Methylosinus trichosporium OB3b: one gene and its partner. The protein of the gene in region 1 binds, or shares a complex with, the protein of each later gene. Links are inferred from orthologs where the notes say so. Each region holds a gene or a part of one and is shown on either strand. Other genes may lie near its edges. The genes, in order: mfd and uvrA.

What was found.
Region 2: the proteins of mfd (region 1) and uvrA are in contact, whole or in part, in a crystal structure (PDB 4DFC), measured with the Escherichia coli proteins. The link is inferred for Methylosinus trichosporium OB3b from one-to-one orthologs.

The regions. Positions count from the first base shown.
Region 1 is NZ_CP023737.1:3,485,772-3,501,788, reverse strand. Bases 5,354-9,458 are described here. They hold mfd (transcription-repair coupling factor), read left to right. Parts: upstream 5,354-5,736; coding sequence 5,737-9,258; downstream 9,259-9,458. Other genes in these bases: CQW49_RS16700 (GGDEF domain-containing protein), read right to left, coding at 9,263-9,458; CQW49_RS16710 (succinate dehydrogenase assembly factor 2), read left to right, coding at 5,447-5,740. In the rest of the region: CQW49_RS16730 (alpha/beta fold hydrolase), read left to right, coding at 1-623; CQW49_RS16725 (MDR family MFS transporter), read right to left, coding at 624-2,042; CQW49_RS16720 (YbhB/YbcL family Raf kinase inhibitor-like protein), read left to right, coding at 2,161-2,706; CQW49_RS16715 (polyhydroxyalkanoate depolymerase), read left to right, coding at 3,095-4,357; more of CQW49_RS16700, read right to left, coding at 9,459-10,441; CQW49_RS16695 (dicarboxylate/amino acid:cation symporter), read left to right, coding at 10,569-11,825; CQW49_RS16690 (hypothetical protein), read right to left, coding at 11,819-12,199; proS (proline--tRNA ligase), read right to left, coding at 12,310-13,854; CQW49_RS16680 (LysR family transcriptional regulator), read left to right, coding at 14,176-15,078; CQW49_RS16675 (formate dehydrogenase subunit gamma), read left to right, coding at 15,205-15,681; CQW49_RS16670 (formate dehydrogenase beta subunit), read left to right, coding at 15,678-16,017. UniProt on the Escherichia coli protein: Couples transcription and DNA repair by recognizing RNA polymerase (RNAP) stalled at DNA lesions. Mediates ATP-dependent release of RNAP and its truncated transcript from the DNA, and recruitment of nucleotide excision repair machinery to the damaged site.
Region 2 is NZ_CP023737.1:4,350,920-4,366,393, reverse strand. Bases 1,579-5,140 are described here. They hold uvrA (excinuclease ABC subunit UvrA), read left to right. Parts: upstream 1,579-1,931; coding sequence 1,932-4,940; downstream 4,941-5,140. Other genes in these bases: CQW49_RS20700 (hypothetical protein), read right to left, coding at 4,941-5,140; CQW49_RS20710 (DUF1501 domain-containing protein), read left to right, coding at 1,579-1,625. Also shown: CQW49_RS20715 (DUF1800 domain-containing protein), read left to right, coding at 1-409; more of CQW49_RS20710, read left to right, coding at 429-1,578; more of CQW49_RS20700, read right to left, coding at 5,141-5,441; CQW49_RS20695 (glycosyltransferase), read right to left, coding at 5,438-6,568; ATP-dependent Clp protease ATP-binding subunit ClpA, read right to left, coding at 6,728-9,190; ATP-dependent Clp protease adapter ClpS, read right to left, coding at 9,206-9,586; CQW49_RS20680 (hypothetical protein), read left to right, coding at 10,101-10,355; CQW49_RS20670 (DEAD/DEAH box helicase), read left to right, coding at 10,607-12,082; CQW49_RS20665 ((2Fe-2S) ferredoxin domain-containing protein), read right to left, coding at 12,149-12,442; CQW49_RS24805 (hypothetical protein), read left to right, coding at 12,741-12,917; CQW49_RS20655 (hypothetical protein), read left to right, coding at 13,045-13,278; CQW49_RS20650 (OpgD/OpgG family glucan biosynthesis protein), read left to right, coding at 13,367-14,947; CQW49_RS20645 (phosphatase PAP2 family protein), read right to left, coding at 14,960-15,474. UniProt on the Escherichia coli protein: The UvrABC repair system catalyzes the recognition and processing of DNA lesions. UvrA is an ATPase and a DNA-binding protein. A damage recognition complex composed of 2 UvrA and 2 UvrB subunits scans DNA for abnormalities.

The DNA of each region.
Region 1 (16,017 bases):
ATGACAAGCAAACCATCGCCGCCGATATCGCCGCGCTGATCGCCCATGTCGCGGGCGGCCGCGCCCATGTGGTCGGGCACGACATGGGCGGCAAGGCCGCTTTTCTGCTCGCGCATCTGCATCCGGACTGCGTCGAGAGACTCGTTCTGGTCGATTGTCTGCTGCCCGGAACGGAGAATATGGACGCGGCGCATGGCGGCGCTTGGCATTATGGATTCCACATGGCGCCGGAGATTCCCGAGCTGCTGACCAAGGGACGGGAGCACGCTTATATCACCGCGCAGATCCGCGCATGGTCCTATCGAAAGACCGCCGTGTCCGAGGCGACAATCGCCGAATATGCGCGCCATTATGCGACGCCGGGCGGCATGGCGGCGGGCTTCGCCTTTTATCGCGCGCTGCCCGAGGACGCGCGCCTCGCCGCTTCATTCACGGACAGCACGCTCTCCATGCCGGTGATGACGATCGCCGGGCGCCATGGCGTCGGCGCGCGGCTCGAGGAGGCCGCGCGGCGGCAGGCGCGCGACCTCACCGCGGAGATCGTCGAGGACAGCGGACATTTCGTCGCCGAGGAAGCGCCGGATTTCTTCTGCGACCGGCTCGCGCGCTTTCTTTCGGCGTGATCACCCCTCCCCGTGCAGATCGCGCTGCTCCATGCGCGCCATGAACAGAAAGCTCGCCAGCGTGAGCAGCGCGGCGACGCCGAGCGCTGTGCGGAAGGCGGCGCGCAGCGCCTCGGGCGCCGCCACGGGGCCGCCGCCGATCACGATGGCGCCGAAGATGGCGACGATGAACACGCCGCCGAGCTGACGCGAGAATTGCGTCACCGCCGTCGCCGTGCCGAGATTATGCGCGGGAACCGCGTTCTGCACCGCGACCGTGGTCACCGGCAGCATGGCGCCGACGCCGAGCCCGACCACCGCCAGCAGCGCGTCGAGCGCCGCGAGCGACAGCGCGCCGAGCGCCAGCCACAACGCCGCCATGGCGAGGGTCGCCGCGCCGAGGCCGATGAGCGGCGCCGCTTTGTAGTGGCGGATGCGGCTCATTAGCCGGCCCGAGATGGTGGCCCCGGTCACCGTCGCAATGGTGAGCGGAATGAGCGCGAGGCCGGACTGATCGGCGGTGAGCCCGAGCGCGCCCTCGAAATAGATCGGCAGGAACATGGTCAGCGCGATGAAGGTCCCGAGCCCGAAGGCGCCCGAGAGCGTCGCGTCGCGCACCACGGAATCGCCGAGCACGTCGAGCGGGATCAGCGGCTCCTCGGCCGCGCGCGTGCGCCAGGCGAACAGCGCCCAGGCCGCGGCGGCCGCCGCCAGCAGCGCCAGCATCGGCGCCGAGCTCCAGGCGAGGCGCTCGCCGCCCCAGGAGAGCGCGAGCTGCGTCACGCTGGAGCCGACGACGAGCAGCGCCGCGCCGGCGATGTCGAGACGATGCGGATGGCGGCGCTGCGGCAGCCGACGGAGATGAAACCAGCTCATGGCGAAGGCGACGAGGCCGAGCGGGACATTGATCCAGAAGATCAGCGACCAGTGGAGATGCTCGGCGAAGACGCCGCCGAGCGCCGGCCCGCCGACGCTGGCGGCGATGAAGACAATGGAGAAATAGGTCATCATGCGGCCGCGCTCGCGCGGCGTGACGAGATCGGCGATGACCGTCTGCGCGAGCGCGATGAGGCCGCCGCCGCCCATGCCCTGCACGGCGCGGGCGAGGGCGAGCAGGCCCATGCTCGGCGCGAGCGCGCAGAAGACGGAGCCGGCGACGAAAATGGCGACGCCGATCAGCAGCATGGCGCGCGCCCCATGAATGTCGGCGAGCTTGCCATAAAGCGGGGTCACCGCGGTGGAGGCGACGAGGTAGGCGGTGACGATCCAGGGCAGATGGACGAAATCGCCGAGATCGGCGGCGATGGTCGGCATGGCGGTGGCGACGATGGATTGATCGAGCGCCGAAAGCAGCATGGCGAGGCCGAGGCCGACCATGATTTGGATCAGCTCGCTCTTCGTCGGCGCCTGTCGCGAGAGCTCGGTCGGCGGTTTGTTCACGGGGCCTGCTCCTCTTTGCGCGGCGCCGCACAATAGCCGACGCGACACGGCGCGCGCCATCGTCTACAGAAAGATTGGGCGGAAAGCCCTTCGCCACGAGCCGCACGGGAACCCAGCCATGCGCAATCATCTTCCTTTCGCCGCCCTTTCCGCAGCCGACGCCGGCGCCGGCGGACTGACGCTGACGAGCCCCGATATCGCCGAGGGCGCGGTCATCGATCTGAAATTCGCCTTCGATGGATTCGGCGGGGGCGGCGGCAATGTCTCGCCCGCCTTCGCCTGGAGCGAGCCGCCGGCAGGAACCAGGAGCTTTGCGCTGTTCTGCCACGATCCCGACGCGCCGACCGGCGGCGCCGGCTTCTGGCACTGGCTGGTCGTCGATATTCCCGGCACGGCGCGGGCTCTGGCGCAGGGCGCGGGAACGCCGGACGGAGCCGGCCTGCCGACGGGCGCAAAGCAGATTCGCAGCGATTATGGAATTTCCGCCTGGGGCGGCCCCTGCCCGCCGGTCGGCGATCCGCCGCATCGCTATGTGTTCACGCTCTATGCGCTCGGCGTCGAGAAGGTCGAGGCGCCGGAGGGCGCGACCGCCTCGCTGGTCGGCTTTCTCGTCAATCAGAATGTCCTCGCCAAGGCGAATCTGACCGGGCTCTATGGCCGCTGACCAGCGGCCATAGATACAGCCGGCGCGTCACTGCTACGCTTTGATCTTGTTTGTTTTTCGAGCGGCGCCATATAGACGCGCGAGACCAATTCGCCATGGGCGGGACAAAGATCATGAGCCGTGATGCGTCCTTAGGGCGTAACCCCGACAGGACGAGATCCCTCTTCCCGGCGGCGCCTCGACCGGCGCCGCCCCGACATCCACCATGTTGCAGACCGCATTCGCCAGCCGCCCGTTTTTTAGGCTGTTCGAAGAAAATTTTCGCAGGCTCGGTGTAAATAGAAGGCAGTTTTCATTTCACCAGAACTGAGCTATGTTCGACGTTCGTCTTCGGTCACGCGACGTCGCTCCCCCGAGCGGCGCAGCGCGAGAGCTGGAGTCTGCAGAAATGGATCGGCTGTCTTACCAGCTCTATGAGATGATGCATCTGGCCTTCGCGCCGGCGCGCGCGATGTCGGACGCAACGCTCACGACCTTCACCAATCCGTTCAACCCTTTCGCGCATACCTCCGTCGGCCGCAGCGTCGCGGCGGCGGCGGAATTGTTCGAGCGGATGACGCGCCGTTACAGCAAGCCGGTCTTCGGACTGAAGGAGACGACGGTCGACGGCCTCGTCGTTCCGGTCACGGAAGAGGTGCTGTGGGAGCGCCCGTTCTGCCGCCTCGTGCATTTCCGGCGCCAGCGCGCGGAGGGTGCGCCGCGCCAGTCCAAGCTGCTGATCGTCGCCCCGATGTCCGGGCATTTTGCGACCTTGCTGCGCGGCACGGTCGAGGCCTTCCTGCCGAGCCATGACGTCTACATCACCGATTGGTGCAACGCCCGCGTCGTCCCGACCGAGCGCGGCGCCTTCGGTCTCGACGATTACATCGATTATCTCATCGAGATGATGCGCATCCTGTCCAAGCGCGGCGACGGCGTGTCGCTGCACACGCTCGGCGTCTGCCAGGCGTCGGTGCCGCTGATCTGCGCGGTAGCGGCGCTGGACGGCGAGGGCGGCGTGGACGCGCCCGAATCCATGGTGCTGATGGGCGGGCCGATCGATCCGCGCCGCAGCCCGACCGCGGTCAACCGCCTCGCCGTCGAGCGCGGCGTCGACTGGTTCCACCGCCATTGCATCCACACCGTGCCGTTCCCGCACGCCGGGCTCGGGCGCAGCGTCTATCCGGGCTTTCTGCAGCTCTCGGGCTTCATGGCGATGAATCTCGAGCGCCATGTCGCCGCCCATGTGGAGATGTTCAACCATCTCGTCGAGGGCGACGGCGATTCGGCGGAAAAGCATCGCGATTTCTATGACGAATATCTCGCGGTCATGGATCTCGACGCCGACTTCTATCTGGAGACGGTGGAGAAGGTGTTCATTCGCCACGAAATCCCGCAAGGGGAGCTGCGCCATCACGGCGAGCTCATCGATCTTACGGCGATCCAGCGCACCGCTCTGCTCACGGTCGAGGGCGAGAAGGACGATATCTCCGGCGTCGGCCAGACCTATGCGGCGCAGGAGCTGTGCGCCAATATTCCCGAGGCGCGCAAGCAACATTATCTGCAAGAGGGCGTCGGCCATTACGGCGTGTTCAACGGCTCGCGCTTCCGCAAGGAGATCGCGCCGCGCATCGGCGATTTCATGGCGAGGGTGGAGCAGGCGGGCGGCTGATGACGGGCGGCGGCGCGTCGCCGTCGCCCCGCGGAGCGTCCAAGCGGACATTCGCTACCATGTCAAACCAGCAGCTGTCCCGCAGTAGCAAGCTCGAGTCGGCGCAATGGGCCTGCTGTCACTCACTGTGCATATTCCCTTCGGAGTCGAGCAGGTGACGCTGTGTCGATCCGAATCGCCGTCTTGATCGTCCCAGCTATCGCCGATGGCGGATGGGGCGTCACCGATCAACCTGACAGGTTCTCCTGCGCTGGATCGGTCACTATTGCCGACAGAACGGCCTTCGTATGGAGCGTGTCCCGCAAAAAAATCCAACGCTGGACATGCGCCCCCTAATGTTCGTTGCGCTTCTACGACATGGACAACCTTTGCCGATGTCCACCCGTATCTCCACGCCCGATCTCCATATGCCTTATAGCCGATGTGATACCACTCTGTTTCTCCGTTCGTTCGGCGATAGCCGCACCAGAGCAGATCACCCGAATATGACTCGAGGCGATCCGCAACCGGAAAATTCATGCCTGGGCCCTTACGGATATTCGTGAACTCGGGCCGTCCCTCGAGGCTCATTCTCCAGCAATCGGCGACAGCAGGACTGCTCGCGAGCAGCGTTAGCATTATCATTGCTGCTTTCATGTCTCGTTCTCCTCTGGTCGAGACGGGATAGCGGCCTCCTTTAGAAATCCGTGGCCGATATGGATCGTCTAGATGTTTTTACAATACGGAGATTATGAGAAATATTTACTCTAGACCTTCGCGCTGATGCATTGAAAGGATTTTACAAATATTTGATATTTAAAATTCAATACGCTTGAACTCATTGTCGACGATGCACGACACAAGTCGATGCGCAGCCTGCCATGGCCGGGTCTGCGGGATGCCTGAGAAGCCATGCTCGATTTAAAAAAACGGCAGACTGTCGGCGCTCTGGCAACGAGCTCGAAAGAGCGGCATGTCTCGCTATCTTTTCGTCGACGATTGGGCTACACAGCGCTTCCATAAGCGACGGCATCGGAAACGGCGTTCGGCGCCGCATTTCTCGTATCGAGCGCGCTGCGTTGCGGCGTAGGTCTCCTCGCGCACACGATCATGGCCCCATCCTTCGACGATCTCGACATCCGCCGCCGGCGCATCCGTTTTCGCGCCTGGCGCCGCGGCATGCGCGAAATGGACTTGATCATGGGCGGCTTCGTCGACTCCGAGATCCGCGGGCTGGACGACGCCGCGCTCGAGGCGCTCGAGGCGCTGCTCGACGCCGATGACGACGCCGTCTATGGCTGGCTGTGCGCCGCCGGCGCGCCGCCCGCCTATGACACGCCGCTGTTTCGCAGAATCGCGGCCTTTCACGCCAATGGGCCGTTGGAGCGAGGGCGCGGCGCGTGACCGATCTCAAAAAGGCCATCGCCCGCATCGAGGCCGGCGACGCGCTCGCCTTCACCCATGTTCCCGACGGTTTCGACGCCTTCGTCTGCGCCGACCTCGCCCGCGCTCTGGCGCGCGGCGCGGAGGGCAAGCCGGCCGTCTTCGTCCATGTGGCGCGCGACGCGCAGCGCTCGGCCGCCTTTCGCGAGGCGCTGCGCTTCGCCGCGCCCGAGGTCGAGGCGCTGGACGTGCCCGGCTGGGACTGCCAGCCCTATGACCGCGTCTCGCCCAATGCGGCGATCAGCGCGCGGCGCATGACCGCGCTCGCGCGTCTCGCCCGCTCCAAATCCTCGGCCGAGCGGCCGCGAATCGTCACCACCACGGTCGATTGCCTGCTACAGCGCGTGCCGCCGCTCGAGGCCGTCGCCGCCGACACATTCTCCGCCGCGCCCGGCAATGTCGTGCATATGGATGAGCTGGCGCGCTGGCTCGAGGCCAATGGCTTCCTGCGCTCCTCGGCCGTGCGCGAGACCGGCGAATACGCCCAGCGCGGCGGCATTCTCGATCTCTACGCGCCGGGCATGCCGACGCCGGTGCGGCTCGATTTCTTCGGCGACACGCTCGAATCCATCCGCAGCTTCGATCCGGAGAGTCAGCGCACCATCGGCCAGCTGCGCGCGCTCGATCTCGTGCCGATGAGCGAATTGCGGCTGACGAGCGACTCCATGCGCCGGTTCCGCCAGGCCTACACCACGCGCTTCGGCGGACAGACGCGCGGCGACCATCTCTATGAGGCGATCAGCGAGGGCCGCCGCTTTCAGGGCGCCGAGCATTGGCTGCCGCTATTCTATCCGCGCATGGGCAGCCTGTTCGATTATATCGGCTCCGCTCCCTTGATGCTCGACCAGCTCGTCGACGAAGCGGCGGGGGAGCGCGCCGCGCAGATCGCCGATTATTACGACGCGCGCAAATTCGCCTATGACGCCGCGCCCGCCGAGGCGAGCTACAAGCCGCTGGAGCCGAAAGAACTCTATCTCTCCGTCGAGGAGTGGCGCGGACAGATCGAGGCGCGCGGCCGCGCGCGCTTCTCGCCCTTCGCCGCGCCGGAGGGCGCCGAGAAGACCGCGATCGATTGCGCGGCGCGGCCGGGCCGCGATTTTGCGCCCGAGCGCAATGACGAGAACGCCAATGTCTTCGAGGCCGCGGTCGATCATGTGAAGGCGCTGCGCGGCGCCGGCAAGAGCGTCGTCGTCGCCGGCTGGTCGGACGGCTCCTGCGAGCGCCTCGGCAGCGTGCTCGCCGAGCATGGACTGCGCGACGTGCAGACCGTGTCGTCGCTGCCGGCGGCGCTGGCGCTCGGCAAAGGCGCAACGGCGCTCGCCGTGCTCGGCGTCGAGCATGGCTTCGAGACAGACGGGCTCGTCGTCATCGGCGAGCAGGACATTCTCGGCGACCGCATGGTGCGTCGCCGCCGCAAGACCAAGCATACGGAAAATCTGCTCGGCGAGATCGCCGCGCTCTCGGCCGGCGATCTCGTGGTGCATGTCGATCACGGCATCGGCCGCTTCATCGGCCTCGAGACCATCACCGCCGCCGGCGCGCCGCACGACTGCCTCGAGATTCATTACGCCGGCGGCGATAAGCTCTATCTGCCGGTCGAGAACATCGAGCTCTTGTCGCGCTACGGCTCCGAGGACACCGAGGCGCAGCTCGACAAATTGGGCGGCGTCGGCTGGCAGACGCGCAAGGCGCGGATGAAGAACCGTATTCGCGAGATGGCCAAGGGCCTCATCGCGATCGCGGCCCAGCGCATGCTGCGTCAGGCGACGAAGCTCGCGCCGCCGGAAGGGCTCTACGACGAATTCTGCGCGCGCTTTCCCTATGACGAGACCGAGGATCAGGCCGCGGCGATCGAGGCGGTGCTCGACGATCTTAGCTCGGGTCGGCCGATGGATCGGCTTGTCTGCGGCGACGTCGGCTTCGGCAAGACGGAAGTGGCGCTGCGCGCCGCCTTCTGCGCGGCGATCAACGGACGTCAGGTCGCCGTCGTCGTGCCGACGACATTGCTCGCGCGCCAGCATTACAAGACCTTCTCGACGCGCTTCTCCGGCCTGCCGATCCGCGTCGCGCAATTGTCGCGCATGACCACCGCCGCCGATGCGCGCCTCGCCAAGAGCGGAATCGCCGACGGCACGATCGACATCGTCGTCGGCACACACGCCGTGCTCGGCAAGACGATCTCGTTCAAGGATCTCGGCCTCGTCATCATCGACGAGGAGCAGCATTTCGGCGTCGGCCATAAGGAGCGCTTGAAGGAGCTGCGCGCGGAAGTGCATGTGCTGACTTTGTCGGCGACGCCGATCCCGCGCACGCTGCAGCTCGCCATGACCGGCGTGCGCGAATTGTCGCTGATCGCCACGGCGCCCGTCGATCGCCTCGCCGTGCGCAGCTTCGTCTCGCCCTTCGATCCGCTGATCGTGCGCGAGGCGCTGCTGCGCGAGCGCTATCGCGGCGGACAGGCCTTCTTCGTTTGTCCGCGCATCGAGGATTTGGAGGACGCCGCCGCCTTCCTGCGCGAGGTCGTGCCCGAGGCGAAATTCGTCATGGCGCATGGGCAGATGGCGGCGGGCGATCTCGAAGAGCGCATGACCGCCTTCTATGACGGGAAATACGACATCCTTCTCTCGACGACGATCGTCGAATCCGGCCTCGACATTCCGACCGCCAACACGCTGATCGTCTGGCGCGCCGACATGTTCGGCCTCGCGCAGCTCTATCAGCTGCGCGGCCGCGTCGGCCGCTCCAAGACGCGCGCCTATGCGCTGTTCACGACGCCCGCCAATAAGACCATCACGCCGCAGGCGCAAAAGCGGCTCGAGGTGCTGCAGAGTCTCGACACGCTCGGCGCCGGCTTCCAGCTCGCGAGCCACGACCTCGACATTCGCGGCGCCGGCAATCTCCTCGGCGACGAGCAGTCCGGCCATATCAAGGAGGTCGGCTACGAGCTCTATCAGCAGATGCTGGGCGATGCGATCACGCTGCTGAAGGCCGGAATCGAAGAGCCGCAGGAAGAGGCGTGGTCGCCGACCATCGCCATTGGCGCGCCAGTGACGATACCGGAAGACTATGTCCCCGATCTCACGCTGCGCCTGCAGCTCTATCGCCGCCTCTCGACGCTGGAGACCGACGCCGACATCGAATCCTTCGCGGCGGAGCTCATCGACCGCTTCGGCGCCTTCCCGCCGGAGGTGGAGCAATTGCTGAAGATCGTGGCGATCAAGGCCATGTGCCGGCGCGCCCATGTGGAGAAGGTGGAGGCGGGGCCGAAAGGCGTCATCATCGCCTTCCGCGACGGCAGCTTCGCCGACCCCGCCGGCCTCGCCCGCTATGTGATGGACCAGGGATCGCAGGCCAAGGTGCGCCCGGACATGCGTATCGTGTTCATCCGCGATTTCGCCGATATGAAGGGCCGGCTCGAAGGGACGCGCCGCATTCTGCGCACGCTGGTGTCGATCGCGGAGAAGAAGAAGGCGGCGTGAGGGCCTATTCGTTCGGGAGCGGGATGCTCCGCGCACGTTTCGCCCGAGCGATACAGACACGATTGCGGCCCAGCGTCTTGGCGCGGTAGAGCGCCTCGTCCGCGCGGCGCATCGCATGAGAGAAGGTTTCGTCCGCGGCGATTTCGGCGACGCCGATGCTGACGGTGATCGGGGGCAGGCGCGGCGTGACGTGCAGCGCCGCGGCGCGTCGGATCGTCTCGGCGACGCGTCGTCCTCGAGCGAGCGGCGCGCCATGCAGGAAAACGACGAACTCCTCGCCGCCCATGCGGCCGGCGAGCGCGCCCTCGGGCGTCGTCAGCCGTAGCAGCGCAGCGAAATATCGCAAGACATCGTCGCCGACCGCATGGCCGAATCGATCGTTGACCCGTTTGAAATGATCGAGGTCGAGAAGAACGACCGTCGTCGGATCACGCCCGGCCTTCGCGCTCGCGAGCCGGGACGCGCAAGCAAGGTCGAAACCGCGACGGTTCAAGAGCCCGGTCAATTGATCGGTCTCCGCCGCGCGACGCGCCTCGGCGATCGCCTTTTGCGCGACGATGAGCAAGGTGAGCAGCCCGGCCGCGATCAGCAGAACGCCGGTCGCCGATTGCGAGGCGATCGCATAGGAGCTCGCCACATATTCGCTCGGCGTGCGACCGACGCCGAAGGCGGCCGCGAAAAAGGGCTTCACGAGGAAATGCGCCGCGATCAGCCCATAGAGGCCCGCGAGCGCGATCTCGAGCGCCCCGCGTCGGCTCGCGAGCAGAATGATCCAGCCGCTGCAGGCGCACGCAAAGGCGTAGGGCGTCTGATAGACGAGGTTGAATGCGAGATTGTTCTGCGGCCATTCGGCGATCATCGCGCCGCTGGACAGCGCGGCGCAATAGAGCCCGCCAACGACGCTCCAGCGCGGGCCACGATCGTAGAAGCGGGCGAGAGAGCCGGTCATCAAAAACAGGCCTGCGCAAAAGCCCACATAGTTCAGCGCGCCGAAGAAATTGGGCCAGGGGCTGAAGGGAATGACGAACAGGCTCACCGGCGCCAGCATTCCGAGCATATAGCTCGCGGCGAACCACAGCGCCCGGCGGCCGGCCGGATTGGTCAGCGCGACAAATATGAAGCTCGCGGCGAACAGCGCCGCGATCATGATGTTGACGATGAGAGCGAAGGACGCGCCGAGCATGGGACTCCCGAAGACGCCGGAATACACCTATAAGATTGGCGATACGCGTCATTTTCACGTCCGCGGCAGTCGAGCGGGGCTGGGCCTGCCCGTCTGCCCATCGTTGGAGGACAATAGCTTGCGTTCTATGGACGGGATCGGGAGGCCGATCGACCTCCTCGGCGCATGGCGCGCGACGCCGCTCTATCTGCGCATCGTCGCCGCTGTGGCGCTCGGCGTCGCGACTGGCCTCGCGCTCGGGCCGCAGGCGCAACTTCTCGAGACGCCCGCCAAGCTGGTCCTGCGCCTGCTCGGCGCTCTGGCGCCGCCGCTGATCCTGCTCGCCATCGTGCAGGCCCTCATGCGCGCGCATCTGGGCGGACGGCAGGCGCTGCGCCTCGTCACCCTGCTCCTCGCCAACACGCTCGTCGCCATACTCATCGGCCTCGCCGTCGCCAATGTGGTACAGCCCGGGCGCTGGACGACCGCCGCGCCCGGCGCCGCGCCGGCGAAAGCCGCCGCCGCCGTCGACCCGCTGTCGCAATTGCTCGACAGCGTGCCGAGGAGCATCATTGGGCCGTTCTCGGACAATGGCGCGGTGATGGGCGTCATCTTCATCGCCGTCGCCTTCGGCGTCGCGCTGCGCGGCTTCAAGACGCATGAGGTGCGCACGGTCGAGGACCTCGTGCATGTGGCGCTGTCGAGCCTCATCGTCATCCTGCACTGGATCATCGACGTCGTGCCGCTCGCGGTCTTCGGCCTCGTCGCCAGCATCGTCGGCGTCAAGGGCTTCGGCGACTTCATCGCGCTCGGCGGCTTCTTCATCGCCGTGCTGACGGCGCTGACGCTGCAATTTCTCTATTATTGCGCGCGCATCCGCTTCGGCTCATGGGCTCGCCCGCGCGCTGTCGTCGCCGGCGTGCGCGACGCGCTGCTGATGGCCTTCTCAACCGGCAGCTCCACGGCGACCATGCCGCTCACCTATGAGCGCCTGCGCGACAAGGTGGGCCTGCGCGAGCAATCGGCGAGCATGGGCGCGCTGGTCGGCTCCAATTTCAACAATGACGGCACGGCGCTCTATGAGGCGATGTCGGCGCTGTTCGTGGCGCAATTGATCGGCCTGCAGCTGTCGCTCGGCGACCAGTTCCTGGTGGTGCTGACCTCGGTTCTGGCCTCGGTGGGCGCCGCCGGCATTCCGGAAGCCGGCCTCGTGACCATGACCATGGTGTTCCGCGCCGTGGCGCTGCCGACCGACTACATCGCGCTGCTGCTGACGATCGACTGGCTGCTCGACCGCTGCCGCACGGCGATCAATGTGATGGGCGATGTGACGGTGAGCTGTCTGCTGGATGGGAAGGTGAGGGCGCCGCAAGACCACGCCAGAGATGGCGCAGCGCTTCAATAAAACCGGAAACGCCCCTGCAGCGATAAACAGCACCGACCGAGCGTCTTGCGGACGGTCGGCGGCGCCGGCGGCAGCTTCAGCGAGGAGATGACGCTCGCGGCGATGAGATCATGGGCATCGCTGGAAGAGTCGTCGACCTTCCCCTTGACCACGCGTCCGGCGCTATCGACGCAGAAGCTGACATCCGCCCGCCCACGTCCGAGATTGAGACGCGGCGCATGCTCCTTGATCTGCTGATAAATCGCGCGCTTCCATTGATACAGCTCGGCGGCGGCCGGGTCTTCCGGCTCGCCGAAACCTTCGAAGATAGATTGCGCCACGGCCGGCTGAGCCGACGCCGCCAGAATTGCCGCAATGAAAAGCGTCTTGAACATGGGAACCTCGAAACACTGGGCGATCAATAAGCTATTGCAACAATACCGGATCGGGCGGCGGGGTCAATCAGCCGAGCTTCTGCTTTGTCCCCGCCCCGGCGCCCTCGGCCTCAATAAGCGCGGGCGATCAAAATCTCCTCCACCGCCGGACGGCCGGTGAAGACGCAGGTTCCGCTCGCCGCGCCTTGGCCGAGCGGAATGTTGCGCAAGGTCAGCTTCAGCGCCTTCAGCCGCGTCTCGACCTGCTCCAGCTCGGCGCCGGTCGGCCGCGCCCAGGGCGCGCGCACCCAGCCCTTGAAGGCCGACGCCTCGTCGTCCTCGGCCGCCTTGCCGAAATAATCGGCGATGGCGTCGAAGCTGGTCAGATCGGCGCGGATATTGGCGTCGAGCCGCGCCTTCGCCTCCTCGAACAGGTTTTTCTGAATCTCGGCGAGCAGCGCAGGCGCCGTGGCGAGGAAGTCCGCGCGAGGCATGCCGACCGAGACGATCTTGTCGCCGTCGCGCAAGCGGTCGCGGCGGATCATCGTCACCATGCCGTTAGATGCGTCGCGCGGGCCGATCTCCAGAATGATCGGCGCGCCGCGCCGCGCCCAGTCCCAGCGCTTATTGGCGGCGCGGACCGGCTTCTTGTCGACATGGGCGCGCAAGGGCGCCTTCAGCGCGACGAGATCGTCGAGATCCGCCTTCAGCGCCTCGCAATAAGCGAGCACCTCGGAATCCTCAGGCTTGTCGCGCAGCATCGGCACGACGACGATCTGCTTGGGCGCGATGGCCGGCGGCAGGCGCAGCCCGTCATCGTCGCCATGAGTCATGATCACGCCGCCGACGAGACGCGTCGAGACGCCCCAGCTCGTCGTGTGGCAGAACTCCAGCTCGCCGCTCGCGCCCTGGAAGCGGATGTTCTGCGCATGGGCGAAGTTCGTGCCGAGATAATGCGAGGTGCCGGCCTGCAGGGCCTTGCCGTCCTGCATCATCGCCTCGATGGAGTAAGTGTTCACGGCGCCCGGAAAGCGCTCGTTCTCCGGCTTCTCGCCGGCGATCACCGGCACGGCCAGCACATCCTCGACGATCTCGCGATAGACCTCGAGCATCTTTCGCGTCTCTTCCCGCGCGTCCGCCTCGTCGGCATGGGCGGTGTGGCCCTCCTGCCAGAGGAACTCGCTGGTGCGCAGGAAGAGGCGCGTGCGCATCTCCCAGCGCACGACATTGGCCCATTGGTTGATCAGCACCGGCAAATCGCGATGCGAGCTGACCCAGCGGCGGAAGGCGTCGCCGATGATGGTCTCCGAGGTCGGCCGCACGATCAGCGGCTCCTCGAGCTTGGAGTCGGGATCGACGACGAGCTTGCCGTCCACCGATTTCAGCCGGTGATGGGTGACGACCGCCATCTCCTTGGCGAAGCCTTCGACATGGCTCGCCTCCTGAGCGATGAAGCTCATCGGGATGAACAGCGGAAAATAGCAGTTCTCGTGCCCGGTCTCCTTGATGCGCTTGTCGAGCGCCGCCTGGATCAGCTCCCAGACGCCATAGCCCCAGGGCTTGACGATCATGCAGCCGCGCACCGGGCTGGTCTCGGCGAGATCGGCCTCGGCGACCACCGCCTGATACCATTGGGCGAAATTTTCGTCTCTCGTGACCGACAGGGCGCGTTTCATCTTTGCCTTCGGGGATGTGATTCTGGGCCGAGGGGAGAGATAGCCCAAGGGAGCCGTGATGGCGAGGGAGGCGACGCCGTCCCGGCGCGCGCCCCGCGGCTCTGGATCGCTTCGTCGGCTACGCCTCCTCGCGATGACGGGGTGTTTCGGCCGTCAGCGGCCTCCGAGGCATCTTACGTCCCCAGTCACGACAGGGGCGAAGACTACAGGACATCCGCGCTTTGCGCGATAAATTCGCCGTCTTCGCCCATTGGGTATATAGTTCCGCGCGAGCGTCCCCATCGAGTCCCATGAGGCGCGAGCGGAGCTTATGGCGCGCAAGTGATCGACAAGCTGGAATTCTTCATCACCGTCGCCAAGGAGCGCAGCTTCTCGCGCGCCGCGGAACTGTGCGGCGTCACCCAGCCGACGCTCTCGGCGGGCGTCAAGCAGCTCGAGGACAGTCTCGGCGTGCTGCTGGTCAATCGCTCCTCGCGCTTCCACGGCCTCACCGCCGAGGGCGAGCGGGTGCTGGAATGGGCCAAGCGCATCGTCGCCGACGCGCGGGCGATGCGGCAGGAGGTGCGCGCGCTGAAGGAAGGTCTCGGCGGCCAGCTGAAGATCGCCGCCATTCCCACCGCCCTCACCATGATCCCGGCGCTGACGACGCCCTTCCGCGAGAAACATCCGGGGGTGCGCTTCACCATTCTGACCAGCTCCTCGACCGATATTCTCTCGATGCTCGACAATCTCGAGATCGACGCCGGCCTCACCTATCTCGACAATGAGCCCTTGGGCCGCGTGCGGACGGTGCCGCTGTTTTCCGAGCGCTACCGGCTCTTGACCTCGACGGATAATCCGCTCGGCAATCGCGACAAGGTGACCTGGGCCGATGTCGGGCGCATTCCGCTCTGCCTGCTGACGCCAGACATGCAGAACCGCCGCATCGTCGAGCGGCTGATCCGCGACGCCGGCGGGAACCCGGAGCCTGCCCTCGAGTCCAATTCGGTGATCGTCCTCTTCGCCCATGTGAAGACCGGCCGCTGGGCCACCATCCTACCCGAAAAGCTGGCCGACTCCCTACGCGTCACCGCCCCTTTGCGCGCGATCCCCATCGTCGAGCCCGAGGCCGTCCATGAGATCGGATTGGTGGTCCCGCACCGCGAGCCGACCATTCCGCAAGTGGCCGCGCTCGTGCTGGAGGCCAAGAAACTCGCGAAGAATCCATCGCCTGCGGATTTATAGGGTTCGCCTATCGTACAACGATTCCAGGTTATTGATCAAAACCCGCTTTTGCTGCACTGTTGGGGCAATTACCTAAAAAGGGCGGACGTCGGCCGTCCGGGTCCGCTCTATAAGAATGGGGAAGAAATGTCTGGCGCTGTTCCATGGAACGAGGCGCGGGCGCAGGAGATCATCGACGCCCATCTCGGGCTCGAGGGTCCTGCCCTGCCCATCCTGCATGCCATTCAGGAAGAATTCGGCTATGTGCCCGAGGCGGCGGTGCCGCAGATCGCGCAGTCGCTGAACATCTCCCGGGCCGAGATGCATGGCGTCGTCAGCTTCTACCACGACTTCCGCCGCGCGCCGGCCGGCCGCCATGTGCTGAAGCTGTGCCGCGCCGAGTCCTGCCAATCCATGGGCTCGGAGAAGATCGCCAAGGATTTCCTCGAGCGCGTCAAGCTCGAATGGGGCGGGACCGCCAATGACGGCTCGCTGACCGTCGAGGCGGTCTATTGCCTCGGCCTGTGCGCCCACAGCCCCGGCGCTCTCTACGACAATGAGCCCATCGGCCGCGTCGACGCGGAAATGCTGGACGAGCTGGCGGCGGAGGCGCGCAACTCATGACCAAGGTCTATGTTCCCCGCGATATGGCCGCGCTGGCGGTCGGCGCCAAGCGGGTTCTCGCCGCGATCGAGAAAGAGGCCGCCGCGCGCGGCGAGGCCATTCAGATCGTCCGCAACGGCTCGCGCGGCCTGCTCTGGCTCGAGCCTCTGGTCGAGGTCGAGACGCCGGAAGGCCGCATCGGCTATGGCAATGTGAAGCCCTCCGACGTTCCCTCGTTGTTCGACGCCGGCTTCTTGAGGGGCGGCGCGCATCCGCTCTCGATCGGCAAGGTCGAGGAGCATCCCTATTGGGCCAAGCAGACGCGCGTCACCTTCGAGCGCGTCGGCGTCATCGATC
Region 2 (15,474 bases), 870 kb from region 1 along the record:
TTTCAAGGACCCGGTGAAATACGTCCTTTCAGCTGTCCGACTAGCCTACGACGGCATGATTGTCTCCAACACGGCTCCGATCCAAAAATGGTTGGATCGTCTAGGCGAAGGTCTTTACAAGCGCCAGACACCCGACGGCTACCCGATGGTCTCCTCTAGTTGGAACGGGCCAGGTCAAATGATGACTCGATTTGAGATCGCTCATAACATCAGCTCGAACTCCGTGCGGCTCTTCGAACCGAAGAGCCGAGACGTAAGCCGATCCGCGCTTCCATCGATCAAAAGCGGGGCCTACTTCGACACCCTGAAGCTGAAGCTGAAGCCGTCGACTCTCGCAACGCTGAACGGGGCGGCTTCGCCACAAGATTGGAATATGTTGTTCCTCTCGTCTCCTGAATTCATGTACTGAATCGTCCAGTGAGGGCAGCATGAGTCTCAATCGCCGTCAACTGATCCAAGGATTTGCGGCGTCGATCGCGCCCATGACTAGCGCCGGGCGAGTCTGGGCGGCGCCGCAAACTAACGCTCGGCTGCTCATCGTGTTCCTGCGAGGCGGTTATGACGCCGCGAATGTTGTTATCCCCGTCAGCAGCGACTTCTACTATGAAGCGCGCCCGCGATTGGCAATCGCACGTCCGGATCCGCTCGTCGCGACGTCCGCTTTGCCTCTAGATCAGAATTGGGGGCTCCATCCCGCCTTACGAGAAACGATATTTCCTTTGTTTCAGCAAGGTCAAGTGGCATTCGTGCCTTTCGCTGGCATCCATGATTTGACGCGTAGTCACTTCGAGACCCAGGACGCGATCGAGCTTGGCCTGCAGACCAGCCAGACCCGTGATTACCTCTCCGGTTTCATGGCGCGGCTCGCCAGTGTCCTGACACGAGCTCGACCCATCTCATTCACCGATCAAGTGCCCCTCGCATTTCATGGCGGCGACGCGATTCCCAATTTTGCGATCAACAACCTCAGCAAGCCCGGCATCGATTCGCGCCAAGAGAAACTTATCGCCACGATGTACTCGGATAGCCGACTCTCGCAGCAAGTGCAGGAAGGTTTTCGCGTCCGCAATGAAATCTATCAAACGGTTGTCGAGCAGGAGACACAGCCAGGCCGAACCGTTGCCGTACCGAAACACTTCGAGCTTTCTGCGGACCGTATCGGTCGTTTGATGCGTGATCGGTTTAATTTGGGCTTTGTCGACGTAGGCGGCTGGGACACGCATGCAAACCAAGGAGCGGCCGACGGCTATCTCGCAGACAGAATCCGCGAACTTGGGCGAGGTCTCAAGCGTTTTGCGGAGCAAATCGGCCCGCAATGGGATAATACTGTCATCGTTGTCCTGTCGGAGTTCGGGCGCACTTTTCGAGAGAATGGGAGTCGTGGAACCGACCACGGTCACGGCAGTGTCTATTGGGTGCTCGGCGGTGGCGTCAGAGGCGGTCGCATCATGGGCGAACAGATAGACGTCGATCAGCGGCATCTGTTCGAGAATCGCGACTACCCCGTTCTGACCGACTATCGTTCGCTGCTCGGCGGCCTGTTTCAACGGATGTTCGGACTTAATAAGAAAGATGTGGAGCACGTTTTCGCGGCCGCGCAACCGATAGATGTTGGACTAATCTAAAATCCTGCGATCTGAAACAGAAAAACCTACCGTGGTCCGAAACGTTGCGGCTCCGACCAACCTTTCCTCTCAACGCCGCCGCGGCGTTCCGAACCTCCCATGCCTCGCCCTAGAAACGGCGGCGGGACGCGCGCGTGTGTCGAGGCTGTGGATTACTGCGTCGCAGCATGGCAAGAGGAGACGGAGGGCGTAAGATCGTGGCAACCTAAGACAATGGGCGCATTTCACCCCACCCCACGCCTTCGGGGCGCCCCTCCCCCTCGAGGGGAGGGTGAGACCGCCCGCTGCTTCATCCAGGTCATGCCCATGCGAAGCTCGAAGAAATCCGCTGCAGAGACCACGCTCGACGATCTGTTCGACGGCAAGGTCATCGCCATTCGCGGCGCGCGCGAGCATAATCTCAAGAATGTCGACCTCGTCATTCCGCGCGACAAATTCGTGGTTTTCACCGGCCTCTCGGGCTCGGGCAAATCCTCGCTCGCTTTCGACACCATCTATGCGGAAGGCCAGCGTCGCTATGTGGAGTCGCTCTCCGCCTATGCGCGGCAATTCCTCGAGATGATGCAGAAGCCCGATGTCGACCAGATCGACGGGCTCTCCCCGGCCATCTCCATCGAGCAGAAGACGACGTCGAAAAATCCGCGCTCCACCGTCGGCACGGTGACCGAGATTCACGATTACATGCGTCTGCTCTGGGCGCGCGTCGGCATCCCCTATTCGCCGGCGACGGGCCTGCCGATCGAGAGTCAGACCGTCTCGCAAATGGTCGATCGCGTGCTGGCGCTGCCGCAGGGGACGCGGCTCTATCTGCTCGCGCCGGTGGTGCGCGGCCGCAAGGGCGAATATCGAAAAGAGATCGCCGAATATACGAAGCGCGGCTTTCAGCGCTTGAAGATCGACGGCGCCTATCACGAGATCGCCGACACGCCGCCACTCGACAAGAAGCTGAAGCACGACATCGACATCGTCGTCGACCGCATCGTCGTGCGCAGCGACATCGGCGCGCGCCTCTCCGATAGTTTCGAGACGGCGCTGGAATTGGCCAATGGTTTGGCTGTGGTCGAATTCGCGGATCGGCAATCGGCAGTGAGCGAGGCGCCGAATGCGCCGGCCGCCTACGCCTCGACGCATTACGCACCCGACCACATCGTCTTCTCGTCGAAATTCGCCTGCCCCGTCTCCGGCTTCACCATTCCGGAGATCGAGCCGCGGCTGTTCTCCTTCAACAATCCCTTCGGCGCCTGCCCCGTCTGCAGCGGCCTCGGACAAGAGCAGGTGATCGACGCCGATCTCGTCGTTCCCGATCAGAAGCTCAGCCTGCGCAAAGGCGCCATCGCGCCTTGGGCGAAATCCTCCTCGCCCTATTACATGCAGGCTCTGGAGTCGCTCGGCCGCCATTACAAATTTCGCATGGACACGCCTTTCGAGAAGCTCGACAAGGCGGTGCGCGACGTGCTGCTGCACGGCTCCGGCAAGGAGGAGATTCGCTTCTCTTATGACGATGGCGCACGCGCCTATGATGTGACGAAGCCGTTCGAGGGCGTCGTCAGCAATCTGCAGAGGCGCTTCCTCGAAACCGACAGCGAATGGGCGCGCGAGGAGATCGGCCGTTATATGTCGGCCGAGCCGTGCAAGGCGTGTCTCGGCTATCGCTTGAAGCCCGAGGCGCTGGCGGTGAAGATCGATGCGCGCCACATCGGCGAGGTGTCCGATCTCTCCGTGCGCGCGGCGCTCGACTGGTTTCGCGCATTGCCGGAAAAGCTCGACGCCAAGCGCAATGAGATCGCCCATCGCATATTGAAGGAGATTCGCGACCGACTCACCTTCCTCGTCGACGTCGGGCTCGACTATCTGACGTTGTCGCGCGCCTCCGGCACATTGTCCGGCGGAGAGAGCCAGCGCATTCGTCTCGCCTCGCAGATCGGCTCCGGCCTCACCGGCGTGCTCTATGTGCTCGACGAGCCGTCGATCGGCCTGCATCAACGCGACAATGATCGTCTGCTCGACACGCTGCGGCGGCTGCGCGATCTCGGCAACAGCGTCATCGTCGTCGAGCATGACGAGGATGCGATTCTCGCCGCCGATTATGTCGTCGATGTCGGCCCAGGCGCCGGCGTGCATGGCGGCCGAATCGTCTCCAAAGGCGCGCCGCAGGAGATCATGGACGACGAGAATTCACTCACCGGCCAATATTTGACCGGCGCGCGGCAGGTGACGCTACGCCATGCGCTGCGCAAGCCGGATCCCGCTCGCTGGCTGAAGATTTCCGGAGCGCGCGGCAATAATCTGAAAAATGTCGAGGCGAAGATTCCGCTCGGCCTGTTCACCGCCGTCACCGGCGTCTCCGGCGGCGGAAAATCCACTCTCGTCATCGAGACGCTGTACAAAGCGGTGGCGCGGCGCCTCAACAATGCGCATGAGCATCCGGCGCCTTTCGACAAGATCGACGGGCTCGAGCATATCGACAAGATCATCGATATCGATCAATCGCCGATCGGCCGCACGCCGCGCTCCAATCCGGCGACCTATACGGGCGCCTTCACGCCGATCCGCGAATGGTTCGCCGGCCTTCCCGAAGCCAAGGCGCGCGGCTATGCGCCGGGGCGTTTCTCTTTCAACGTAAAAGGCGGCCGCTGCGAAGCCTGTCAGGGCGACGGCGTCATCAAGATCGAGATGCACTTTCTGCCGGACGTCTATGTCACTTGCGACGTGTGCAAGGGCAAGCGCTACGACCGCGAGACGCTGGAGGTGAAATATCGCGACAAGTCGATCGCCGACGTCCTCGACATGACGGTCGAGGAGGCGAGCGATCTGTTCAAGGCGGTGCCGGCGATCCGCGACAAGATGGAGACCTTGAAGCGCGTCGGCCTCGATTATGTGCGCGTCGGCCAGCAGGCGACGACTCTGTCGGGCGGCGAGGCGCAGCGCATCAAGCTCGCCAAGGAACTGGCGCGGCGTTCGACCGGACGCACGCTCTATATTCTCGACGAGCCGACGACGGGCCTGCATTTCCACGATGTCGCAAAGCTGCTCGAAGTGCTGCACGAGCTCGTCGACCAAGGCAATAGCGTCGTCGTGATCGAGCATAATCTCGAGGTGATCAAGACGGCTGATTGGATCCTCGATCTCGGTCCCGAGGGCGGCGACGGCGGCGGCGAGATCGTCGCGGAAGGCCCGCCATCGGCGATCGTCGCGGCGCCGAGCAGCCATACGGGCCGCTATCTCGACGAGGTGCTGAAGCGCCGTCCGCCGCGCGCGGAAAAGGCGAAGCCGGCGTCGGCGCCGCGCCGCAAGCGCGCCGCGCAGGAGCAGTGATCAGCGCTTCTTGCAAGCGGCCATGAAACGCTTCACCTTGTCGGCGGCGCCCTTGAGCGGCGCCGACTGCTTTGCCGAACCAATCGTCGCCTCGAGCGTCTTTGCGCTCGTCATGGCCAGGAAAATCGGATCCTCGGCCGCGATGCGCCCCTCGAAGCTCGGCACGCCGGCGTCCTCGTTCGGCAGGAGCTTGCCGGCGATCGTCGCGCGGACCTCGCCGGCTGCGAGCGTCGCCGAGGCGGGCCTGCCGGCGACGAGCTTGCCGCTGGTCTCGGCGATGAAGAGGATGACCTCGCCGCTCTGGGATTTGCAGCGAAACGAGCCGAACGCATCATCGGTCTCGGGGACGCCATAAGCGAGCGACGCCCAATGTGGCGGCTGGTCCTCGATGATCACCATCCAGACCCGGCCCGCCTCGGCTCGCGCTTCGACACAGGCGAGCTGAATCGCGGCAAAGATGCAAACGAGCGAGCGCGTTGCTGCGTCTGTTCGGCGAATCATGAATCACTCCGACGTTTCACGAAGCTCTGATACAGCGCGCGCGTGCGTCGCGCCGTCTCGGCGAAATCGAAGCGCCGCGAATGCGCGCGGCAATGTTCCGACATGCGCGTGCGCGCCTCGGAGTCGAGCCTTGCCAGCTTCAGCACGCCGGCGGCGATGTCCGCCGCGTCGAAACCCGTCACGACGCCGGTCGCGCCCTCGCTCGCGGCTTCGCGCGCGACGCCGACCGGCGGGGTGACGATCGGAACGCCGGCGGCGAGCGCCTCCGGAAAGATCAAGCCGTAGGATTCATAGTCGCTGGTGCAAACCAGACAATCGAAGCCCGGCGTCAGCGCGCGCGCGTCGCATCCGCCGACGAGCCGCGTGCGATCGGCGACGCCGCGCTGCGCAATATGGTCCTGCAGCGCATCGCGCAACGGCCCGTCGCCGACGATGACGAAGCGCGCGCGCGGCTCGGCCGCGGCGACGAGCGCGAAGACGTCGGCGAGACGCTCGGGATTCTTCTGCGGCACGAGCCGGCCGATGAAGCCGACGATGAATTCGCCCTCCCCCGCCGTGAGCGCGAGCCGCGCCGCATCGCGATCGACCGGGACGGAGAGATCGACGCCCATGGGCACGAGGCGCAGACGCGCGGCGGAGATGCGCAGCGCCTCGCGCGCATGATTCCATTCCTGCTGCGAGCCGACGACGATCGCGTCGCAGAACCAGCTCGCCAGCCATTCGATGACGCCATAAATCGCCGACGCATCGGGCGCCATGGTGATGAAAGCGTGCGGGGTGTAGATTTGCGCGGCGCCCGGCAGAGCCACGCCGGCCATGCGCGCCAGCGCGCCGGCCTTGGAGCTGTGCGACGCGATGACGTCGAAGGGGCCGAGCGCGCGCAGGAGGCGCATCAACCGCCAAGCGACGACGACGTCACGCCAACCGACGCGCCGCTGCATCGGCAATGCATGAATGCCGACATCGCCGCGCAGCGCCTCGAGCGATCGAAGAAAGCGCGGCTCGGCGCGCATGGGCGAATAGATCAGCGTCTGATCGTCGCCCGCCGCGCATCCGGCGCGCAGCAGATCGAGGACGACCTGGGCGCTCCCACCGCTCGAAGATTCGATAATGTGACAGATTCGCATCGCCAGAGGTCGGACCGGTTCGGCGCGAGCGACGCGACGCTCCGCGACCCTCGCGCAAAAAGCGACTGTCCCACTCTAGATTCGGGATGGTTAACAGAAGGTATGAAAAAAGGCGGCCCCGCGAAGGGCCGCCTCTCGATGTCTGCGATGATGACGCGCTCAGTTCTTGAGCGGCGTCTCGGGGACGCTGCGCGGGCGCGCGCTTTCGCTCTTGTCCAGATCGGCGTCCTTGGCCTTGCGCGCGCGCCGCGGCTCGCCGTCGGCGCTCGCGCGCTTCTTGCCCGCCTCGATGATGTCGCGCTCGGGACGCGGCAGCACCGGCCCTTCGGGGAAGACGAAGCCGAGCGTCTTGGCGCCGCTCTCATCCGTCACCACCACCACGCGCACCGCGCCGCCATTCTTCAGCCGGCCGAACAGAACCTCGTCGGCGAGCGGCGTCTTGATGCTCTGATGAATCACGCGCGCCATCGGCCGCGCGCCCATCGCCTGATCATAACCGTGCTCGACCAGCCAGGCGCGCGCTTCGTCGGTGAGCTCGATCGTCACATTGCGGTCGGCGAGCTGCGCCTCGAGCTGCATCACGAACTTGTCGACGACGCGGGCGATCACTTCTTCCGGCAGATGGCCGAAGGTCACGATCGCGTCGAGACGATTGCGGAACTCCGGCGCGAACAGGCGATTGATCGCCTCATTGTCGTCGGACGAATGAACCTTCGCGCGGGTGAAGCCGATCGGCGTGCGCGCGAGATCGGCGGCGCCCGCATTGGTGGTCATGATCAGAATGACATTGCGGAAGTCGATCTGCTTGCCATTATGATCGGTGAGCTTCCCGTGGTCCATCACCTGCAGCAGGATGTTGTAGAGATCGGAATGCGCCTTCTCGATCTCGTCGAGCAGCAGCACGCAATGCGGATGCTGGTCGATGCTGTCGGTGAGCAAGCCGCCCTGGTCGAAGCCGACATAGCCGGGAGGGGCGCCGATCAGACGGCTGACGGTGTGACGCTCCATATATTCGGACATGTCGAAGCGCACGAGCTCGATTCCGAGCGAGGTCGCGAGCTGACGCGCCGCTTCGGTCTTGCCGACGCCGGTCGGGCCGGAGAAGAGATAGCAGCCGATCGGCTTCTCGGGATCGCGCAAGCCGGCGCGGGCGAGCTTGATCGCCGAGGTCAGAGCGGTGACCGCCTTGTCCTGTCCATAGACGACGCGCTTCAAGGTCTCGTCGAGATGGGCGAGCACCTCGGCGTCGTCCTTGGAGACGGTCTTGGCCGGGATGCGGGCCATGGTCGAGATCGTCGTCTCGATCTCCTTCAAGCCGATCGTCTTCTTGCGCTTCGATTCGGGCAGCAGCATCTGCGCGGCGCCGGTCTCGTCGATGACGTCGATCGCCTTGTCCGGCAGCTTGCGATCATGAATGTAGCGCGCCGACAATTCCACCGCCGCCTTCACCGCCTCGGTGGTGTAGCGGATCTTGTGGAACTCCTCGAAATAGGGCTTCAGCCCCTTCATGATCTCGATCGCATCCGGGATCGACGGCTCATTGACGTCGATCTTCTGGAAGCGACGCACCAGCGCGCGGTCCTTCTCGAAATATTGGCGATATTCGCGATAGGTGGTCGAGCCGATGCAGCGCAGCGTGCCTTGCGCCAGCGCCGGCTTCAGCAGATTGGAGGCGTCCATCGCGCCGCCGGAGGTGGCGCCGGCGCCGATCACCGTATGGATCTCGTCGATGAAGAGGATCGCGTTCTTGTGGTTCTCGATCTCCTTGATGACCTGCTTCAGCCGCTCCTCGAAATCGCCGCGATAGCGCGTGCCGGCGAGCAGCGTGCCCATGTCCAGAGCGAAGACGGTCGCGCTCGACAGCACGTCCGGAACCTCGTTCTGGATGATCTTGCGGGCGAGGCCTTCGGCGATCGCGGTCTTGCCGACGCCGGGATCGCCGACGAGCAGCGGATTGTTCTTCTGCCGGCGGCACAGCACCTGGATCGTGCGCAGCACCTCGGACTCGCGTCCGATCAGAGGATCGATGCGCCCGTCGCGCGCCTTGCGGTTGAGATTGACGCAATAGGCCTCGAGCGCGCCTTCCTTCTTGCGCGGCTCGCCTTCGCGCTGCTCGCGCGTGTCGCCGCGGTCGGCCTCGTCCTCGACGCCGCGCGGCGCGCGCGAGCCGTCGGAGAGGCCCGGTCGCTTGGCGATGCCGTGGCTGATGTAATTGACCGCGTCATAGCGCGTCATGTCCTGCTCCTGCAGGAAGTAGACGGCGTGGCTCTCGCGCTCGGCGAACAGAGCGACGAGCACATTGGCGCCGTTCACATCCTCGCGGCCGGAGGACTGCACGCTGATGATGGCGCGCTGCACGACACGCTGGAAACCGGCGGTCGGCTTGCAATCGCCTGCCGATTCATTGACCAGATTGTCCAATTCGCGGTCGATGTAGTCGCGCAGATTCTTGCCCAGAAGATCGAGATCGACCGAGCAGGCGCGCAGCACGGCGGCCGCGTCGGTGTCATCGATGAGGCTGAGCAGGAGATGCTCGAGCGTCGCATATTCATGATGGCGTTCCCTCGCCGAAGCGAGAGCGCGATCGAGAGACTGCTTGAGGTTGCGCGAGAATGTCGGCATCGTTTTCGTCCGCCCTCACTTCTTTTCCATGATGCACTGAAGCGGGTGCTGATGCTTGCGCGCATAATCCATCACTTGCGTCACTTTGGTCTCGGCGACCTCGTAGGTGTAGACCCCACATTCGCCGACGCCGTGATTATGCACATGCAGCATGATGCGTGTCGCCTCTTCTAGAGACTTGTTGAAGTATTTGCGCAGCACGATCACCACGAACTCCTGAGTCGTGTAATCGTCGTTGAGCAAGAGAACGCGGTACATGTTGGGACGCCGCGTCTGTGTTCGAGTACGGGTGATCAGCGCTGTTCCGGCGCCGCCATCGCCGCCGCCGCTCTTGCGTGGCTCCTTGCTCGCACGTGTCCGCCCGGCGGCGCGAGGAGGCGCGCCGCGCCGCGTCACGCGGGGTTCAGAACTGTCGAGCGAAAATTCATCGTTCACGGTCACCTCGGCCTTCCTTTTTCCCCTTTCCGATGAAGGGCCCTCGACAGGCCTGCCGAACGGGTTCGTAGCATTCTCCGTACCGCCCGGGCTCTGCCGGCGATCGCGCGGAGGGCGAAGCGGGGACCCGGTGAGTTTTCTTTCTCGCAGGGGCATTGGCAAGACCCAAAAGCGGAACGACGGAAAAAATCGGGGCGGGCCTTCCGCAGCGGAAGGGCGAAACGACAAATCACGAAGGGAGATAATGTGCATTCGCCGCGGAACAAGTGAGGAGCCGCCTCGCCCTCCGCGAGGCTTTCCAATCCGTTTCCAAGTCGGTTTCCAAGTCGGTTCCATGCCCGTTTCCGTGCCGGGCCGCGGCTTCGGCGGGCGCGTCAACGCGTCCTTAACCGCAAAGCGTCAATCTCTACCGCGACTGGAGCAACGGGGCGCTCATGTCGACGACCGGGACATTTTTCGTGACGGGAGAGGCTCGATGATCGAGAGAGTCGCGCTCTATTGCACCCTGCTGGCGCTCGCCAGCGTGCTCGGCGCGGACCTGCTGTCGTCAATGTTACAAAAAGGCGAGCTTCCCGCCATCGCCTTCGTGCACCCCGACAGGCGTCCGCCGGCCGGCCCGCAGGATTTCCGCGGCGTCGGCGTCGACATGACGGCGACGGGCTCGCTGCCATCGGCCGCGGCGGCGCGCGCCGCCGCCCCGGTTTCGCCCTGCGACAACGGGCGAAATTGAGCCGCCGCGCGGCTGCGGCCCCGCCGGAGCGGCGGGAGGACGCGGCCGGCCGCGTCAAATTCATTGACTTTGAGCCCGTTCGGCTCCAAGCATGGCGCACGTCTTGCTCTCGGATCGCCCGAGCACAGCGTCAGCGGAACATTCGGTCGTCGCGTCACGACGAAACCGCCTGAGCGACACGCACGCGCCCGTCGCGGCCTGCGCGCGCGTTACGATAGAATTCACCGACATCGCCGCGACCAGGACCATTGATGACATTCGACGAACTCGGCCTTTCGCAGAAGGTCCTCGCCGCCGTGGAAACGTCCGGCTACACGCAGCCGACGCCCATCCAGGAGCAGGCGATCCCCCCTGCTTTGCAAGGCCGCGACATTCTGGGCATCGCCCAGACCGGAACCGGCAAGACGGCGGCCTTCGTGCTGCCGATGCTCTGCCGCCTCGAGCAGGGCCGCGCCCGGGCGCGCATGCCGCGAACTCTCATTCTCGAGCCGACCCGCGAGCTCGCGGCGCAGGTCGAGGCGAGCTTCGCCAAATATGGCGCCAACCACAAGCTCAATGTCGCGCTTCTGATCGGCGGCATGGCCTTCGGCGACCAGGAAGCCAAGATCATGCGCGGCGCCGATGTGCTGATCGCGACGCCCGGCCGCCTGCTGGACTTCTTCGACCGCGGCAAGCTGCTGCTCACCAATATCGAGATCCTCGTCATCGACGAGGCCGACCGCATGCTCGACATGGGCTTCATTCCCGACATCGAGCGCATCTGCAAGCTCGTGCCGTTCACGCGGCAGACCTTGTTCTTCTCGGCCACCATGCCGCCGGAGATCACGCGCCTCACCGAGGCGTTTCTGCATAATCCGGTGCGGATCGAGGTGGCGCGCGCGTCGAGCACGGCCGCGACGATCCGCCAGGCGCTGGTCGCGACCCACGGCCACGCCGAGAAGCGCGAGACGCTGCGCCGTCTGCTGCGCGGCGCCGAGAACTTCAAGAATGCGATCATCTTCTGCAATCGCAAACGCGATGTGGCGATATTGCACCGCTCGCTCGACAAGCACGGCTTCTCGGCCGGCGCGCTGCACGGGGACATGGACCAGCCCGCCCGCATGGCGTCGCTCGACGCGTTCAAGAACGGCGACGTGGCGCTGCTCGTCTGCTCGGATGTCGCGGCGCGCGGGCTCGACATTCCCGACGTCAGCCATGTGTTCAATTTCGATGTGCCGACGCACAGCGAGGACTATGTCCACCGCATCGGCCGCACCGGCCGCGCCGGGCGCTCCGGCACCGCGGTCACGCTGGTGACGGGCGAGGACCGCAAATATCTCGACCAGATCGAGACGCTGATCGGCAACAAGATCGATTGGGAAGGGCCTCGCCTCGACGAGCTGCCGCCGGCGGAGGACGCGCCGCGCCCGTCACGCGGCCGCGAGCGGACCCGCTCCGAGAGATCGCGACGTCCCGCGGCCGCAGTCGAGCGCGCGGAACGCGCGGCGCCCGCTCGTGCAGCGCCAGCCCGCGCCGAGCCGGTTCGCGCCGAGCCGGCTCGCGCCGCCCGCCCGCGTCGGCCCTCCGACGCCGATTCGCGACCGCCGACCTATGGCGATCGCCGCGACCGCCGGCCGGCGCGCCCGCGCGAGGACGACGGCCCGCCCGTGATCGGTCTCGGCGACCATATTCCCTCCTTCCTGCTCCGCCCCGTGGTGCTGAAGCCCGCCAAGGTCGGAGAGGAATAGAGCGGACAGAATAGAGCGCGTCCCCTGCCAGCCTTTGGGCTCGTGTCGAGGGATAAAATCGGCGGCTCACGCCGCCAGCGCCTCGGCGACGAGCGCTAAAAGCTCCTCGATTCGCGGATTGGAGAAGACGTCGCCCGAGGGCTCGACGCGCGCTATCGGCTCGCGAGTGCAGTGACGCAGACAATCTCGCGTCGAGACGACGATCCGCCCGGCCGCCCATTCCTCGGCATAGGCTACGGTCAGCGCCTCCCGCAGCGCCGCGAGCAGAGCCTCGCCGCCGCCTCGCTCGTCACAGCGGGGTCCGAGACAGACGAGCAGCCTGACGGCCGGCGACGCGACGCTCGCATCCAATCTCTCCACTCCTCCGCCCGCTCCGCTCGACGGTTCTACTGCGTCGTCCCGAAATCGCCAATCCCGCGCAACGTCGGAACATGGGCGGCGGCGCGTCCGATTTTCTGGACTCAGGATCGATTATTCGCGCTTTGGCGCGGAGCGAGAGCAATTTATGGTGTGGCCGCGGCAATCATGGCGACGAGCGGTCGCGGCGGAATATCCGCGGCGTCCGCGTCCTGATAAGGAGAGGCTACAGGAATCGCCGGACCGCTGCGCTCCCGTCATGGGGCGGCGCGGCGTGACCCGATCAGAAGGGAGCTTTCGGGTGGAATTGTCGGCAACAGCGCTGGCTTTCGCAGGGGTTGGCGCGCTCATCGGCGCCTATGTGGGAAGCGCATTGGGCTTCGGCGTGGCGATCGCAGGGACGATAGTCGGCGCGATCGGCGGCTGGAGCGTCGGATCGGCGATCATCCGATCGCGGCGCGCCCAGGAGAAGGAATGAGCGCGGCCTCGTGCGGCGGACGGGAGCGACATGCGTCCTCCGCGCCGCCCGGCCGTGGCGCTTGCGCAGCTGCGGTCGATCGTATAGCAGCTTCGGGAGAGACGATGAGCGCGGAGTCCCCCGTCGCATGAGCAGCAAGAAGCCCCTGAACCTTGTGCATCTGTCGACGCTGGTCGCCGTGGCGATTCTCGTCGGCACGGAGCTGGTCGGCGCCTCCTGGGCGGCCGGCTGGGCGCTGGGCGGCCTGTTCCAGCTCGATCCGGCGATCAGCCGCGGCATCGAGATCGTATTTGCGCTCGCCGGCTTGGTCGGCCTGTATTTCTTTATGCGCACCGCGGTCCGCCACGAGCCGATCCGCTGATCGCCCGCATCCCCCAACGACCATCGGCCGGACGGCGGCTCCCACCACGCTCGCCCGAACGCTTCGGCCCGCGTGAGGATCGACCACAATGACCGAGAAGCTGGATCGCCGCTCCTTCCTCGAGGCCGCGGCGGCGACGACCGCCTTTCCCGCGCTCGGCGTGAGCGAGGCCGAGGCCGCGCCGCCGCCCGGCAGACTGCAATTCGGCCCGGCCGAGCCATTCACCTTCGAAAGGCTGAAGGAGACCGCGCGGCGCCGCATCGCCGAGCCCTATCACCCGCCATTGCAGCCCGACCCAGAGATCACCGGCAAGATCGACTACGAGGCCTGGGGCAAGATTCACTACGACACGGATTATGCGCTGAGGATCGGCGCGGGCCGCTATCCGGTCGAATTCTTCCATCTCGGCATGTTCTTCCGCAAATCGGTGCGCATGCATGCGGTCGAGAACGGCGAGGCGCGCGAGATCCTCTACAGCCAGACCTATTTCGAGATGCCCGCCGATTCGATCGCCCATCAGCTCCCCAAGGGCGCAGGCTTCGCGGGCTTTCGCATACAGGAGCCGGTCGACGGGCCGCTCGACTGGCATAAGAACGACTGGGCCGCCTTCCTCGGCGCGTCTTATTTCCGCGCCATCGGCGCGCTGCGCCAATATGGGCTCTCGGCCCGCGGCGTCGCGCTCGACACATGGGAGTCGGGGCGCTCGGAAGAATTTCCCGACTTCACCAATGTCTATATCGGGCCGGAGACGGCGGACGGACTCCATCTCCATCTGCTGCTCGAAGGTCCCTCGATCGTCGGCGCCTTCCGCATCATCGCCAAGCGCGACGGCGGCGTGACCATGGATGTCGATTGCGCGCTGCATCTGCGCGGCGATTTCAAGCGCTTCGGCATCGCCCCGCTCACCTCCATGTATTGGTTCTCGGAGACGGTGAAGCCGACCGGCGTCGACTGGCGGCCGGAGGTGCATGATTCCGACGGCCTCTCCATGTGGACCGGCGCCGGCGAGCGGCTGTGGCGTCCGCTCAACAATCCCGGCCGGGTGATGGCCTCCGCCTTCGGCGACGAGAATCCCAAAGGCTTCGGCCTGATGCAGCGCGACCGCAATTTCGATCATTATCTCGACGGCGTGTTCTATGATCGCCGGCCGAGCGTGTGGGTCGAGCCCAAGGGCGATTGGGGCAAGGGCGCGGTGCAGCTCGTCGAGATTCCGACCGACGACGAGATTCACGACAATATCGTCGCCATGTGGGTGCCGCAGCAGCCAGCGGTCGCCGGCTCCGCCTTCGAATTCTCCTATCGTTTGCACTGGCTCGCCGACGAGCCCAACCCCACTCCCCTCGCCCGCTGCGTGGCGACGCGGCTCGGCAATGGCGGCCAGCCGGGCAAGCCGCGGCCCAAGGGCGTGCGCAAATTCATGGTGGAGTTTCTGGGCGGGCCGCTGGAGAAGCTGCCGTTCGGCGTGAAGCCGGAGCCCGTGCTCTGGGCTTCGCGCGGGACCTTCTCTTATGTCTTCACCGAGGCGGTGTTCGACGGCGTGCCGGGCCATTGGCGCGCGCAATTCGATCTGACCGTCGCCGGCTCCGAACCGGTGGAGATGCGTCTCTTCCTACGCAACGGCGACGAGATTCTGTCCGAGAACTGGCTCTACCAATATCACCCGTTCTGATCGAAAGCTTGCTCACCGCGCCAGCCGGCCGAGCGCGGCGGCGACATGCTCCAGCGGCTGCTCGAAGGCGACGCCTTCGCCGATGAGCGCATGCAGTCCGAGCGCGGCCGCGAAGCAGACGACGACCGGCCCCCGGCCGAGGATCGGGCGCGGCGCCTTCATCTTGCGGAACAGCGTAAAAGCGCAAAAGCCGATGGCGACGCCGATCACGGCTTCGCCAGGGCTGTGAACGCCGAGAGCCACGCGACTCGCGGCGACGAGAAGAGCGAAGACGGCGCAGAGAACGGCCGCCGCCCGCGGCTTTTGCGCCGCGGCGATGGCGCCGAGACAGAGGAAGAAGGTCGTCGCCGAGGCCGCATGTCCGCTCGGGCTGTGCACGGCGGCGACGCTCGAGGCCATGAAGCCGATCTTGGCGGCGGCGGTGACGCCGGCGCTGGTCGCCACAGCGGCGGCGAGAGCGACGGCGGTGCGGCGATCGCCGACCGCGAGCAGCGCCGCGATCAGCCCGCCGGAGGCGGCGACGACAA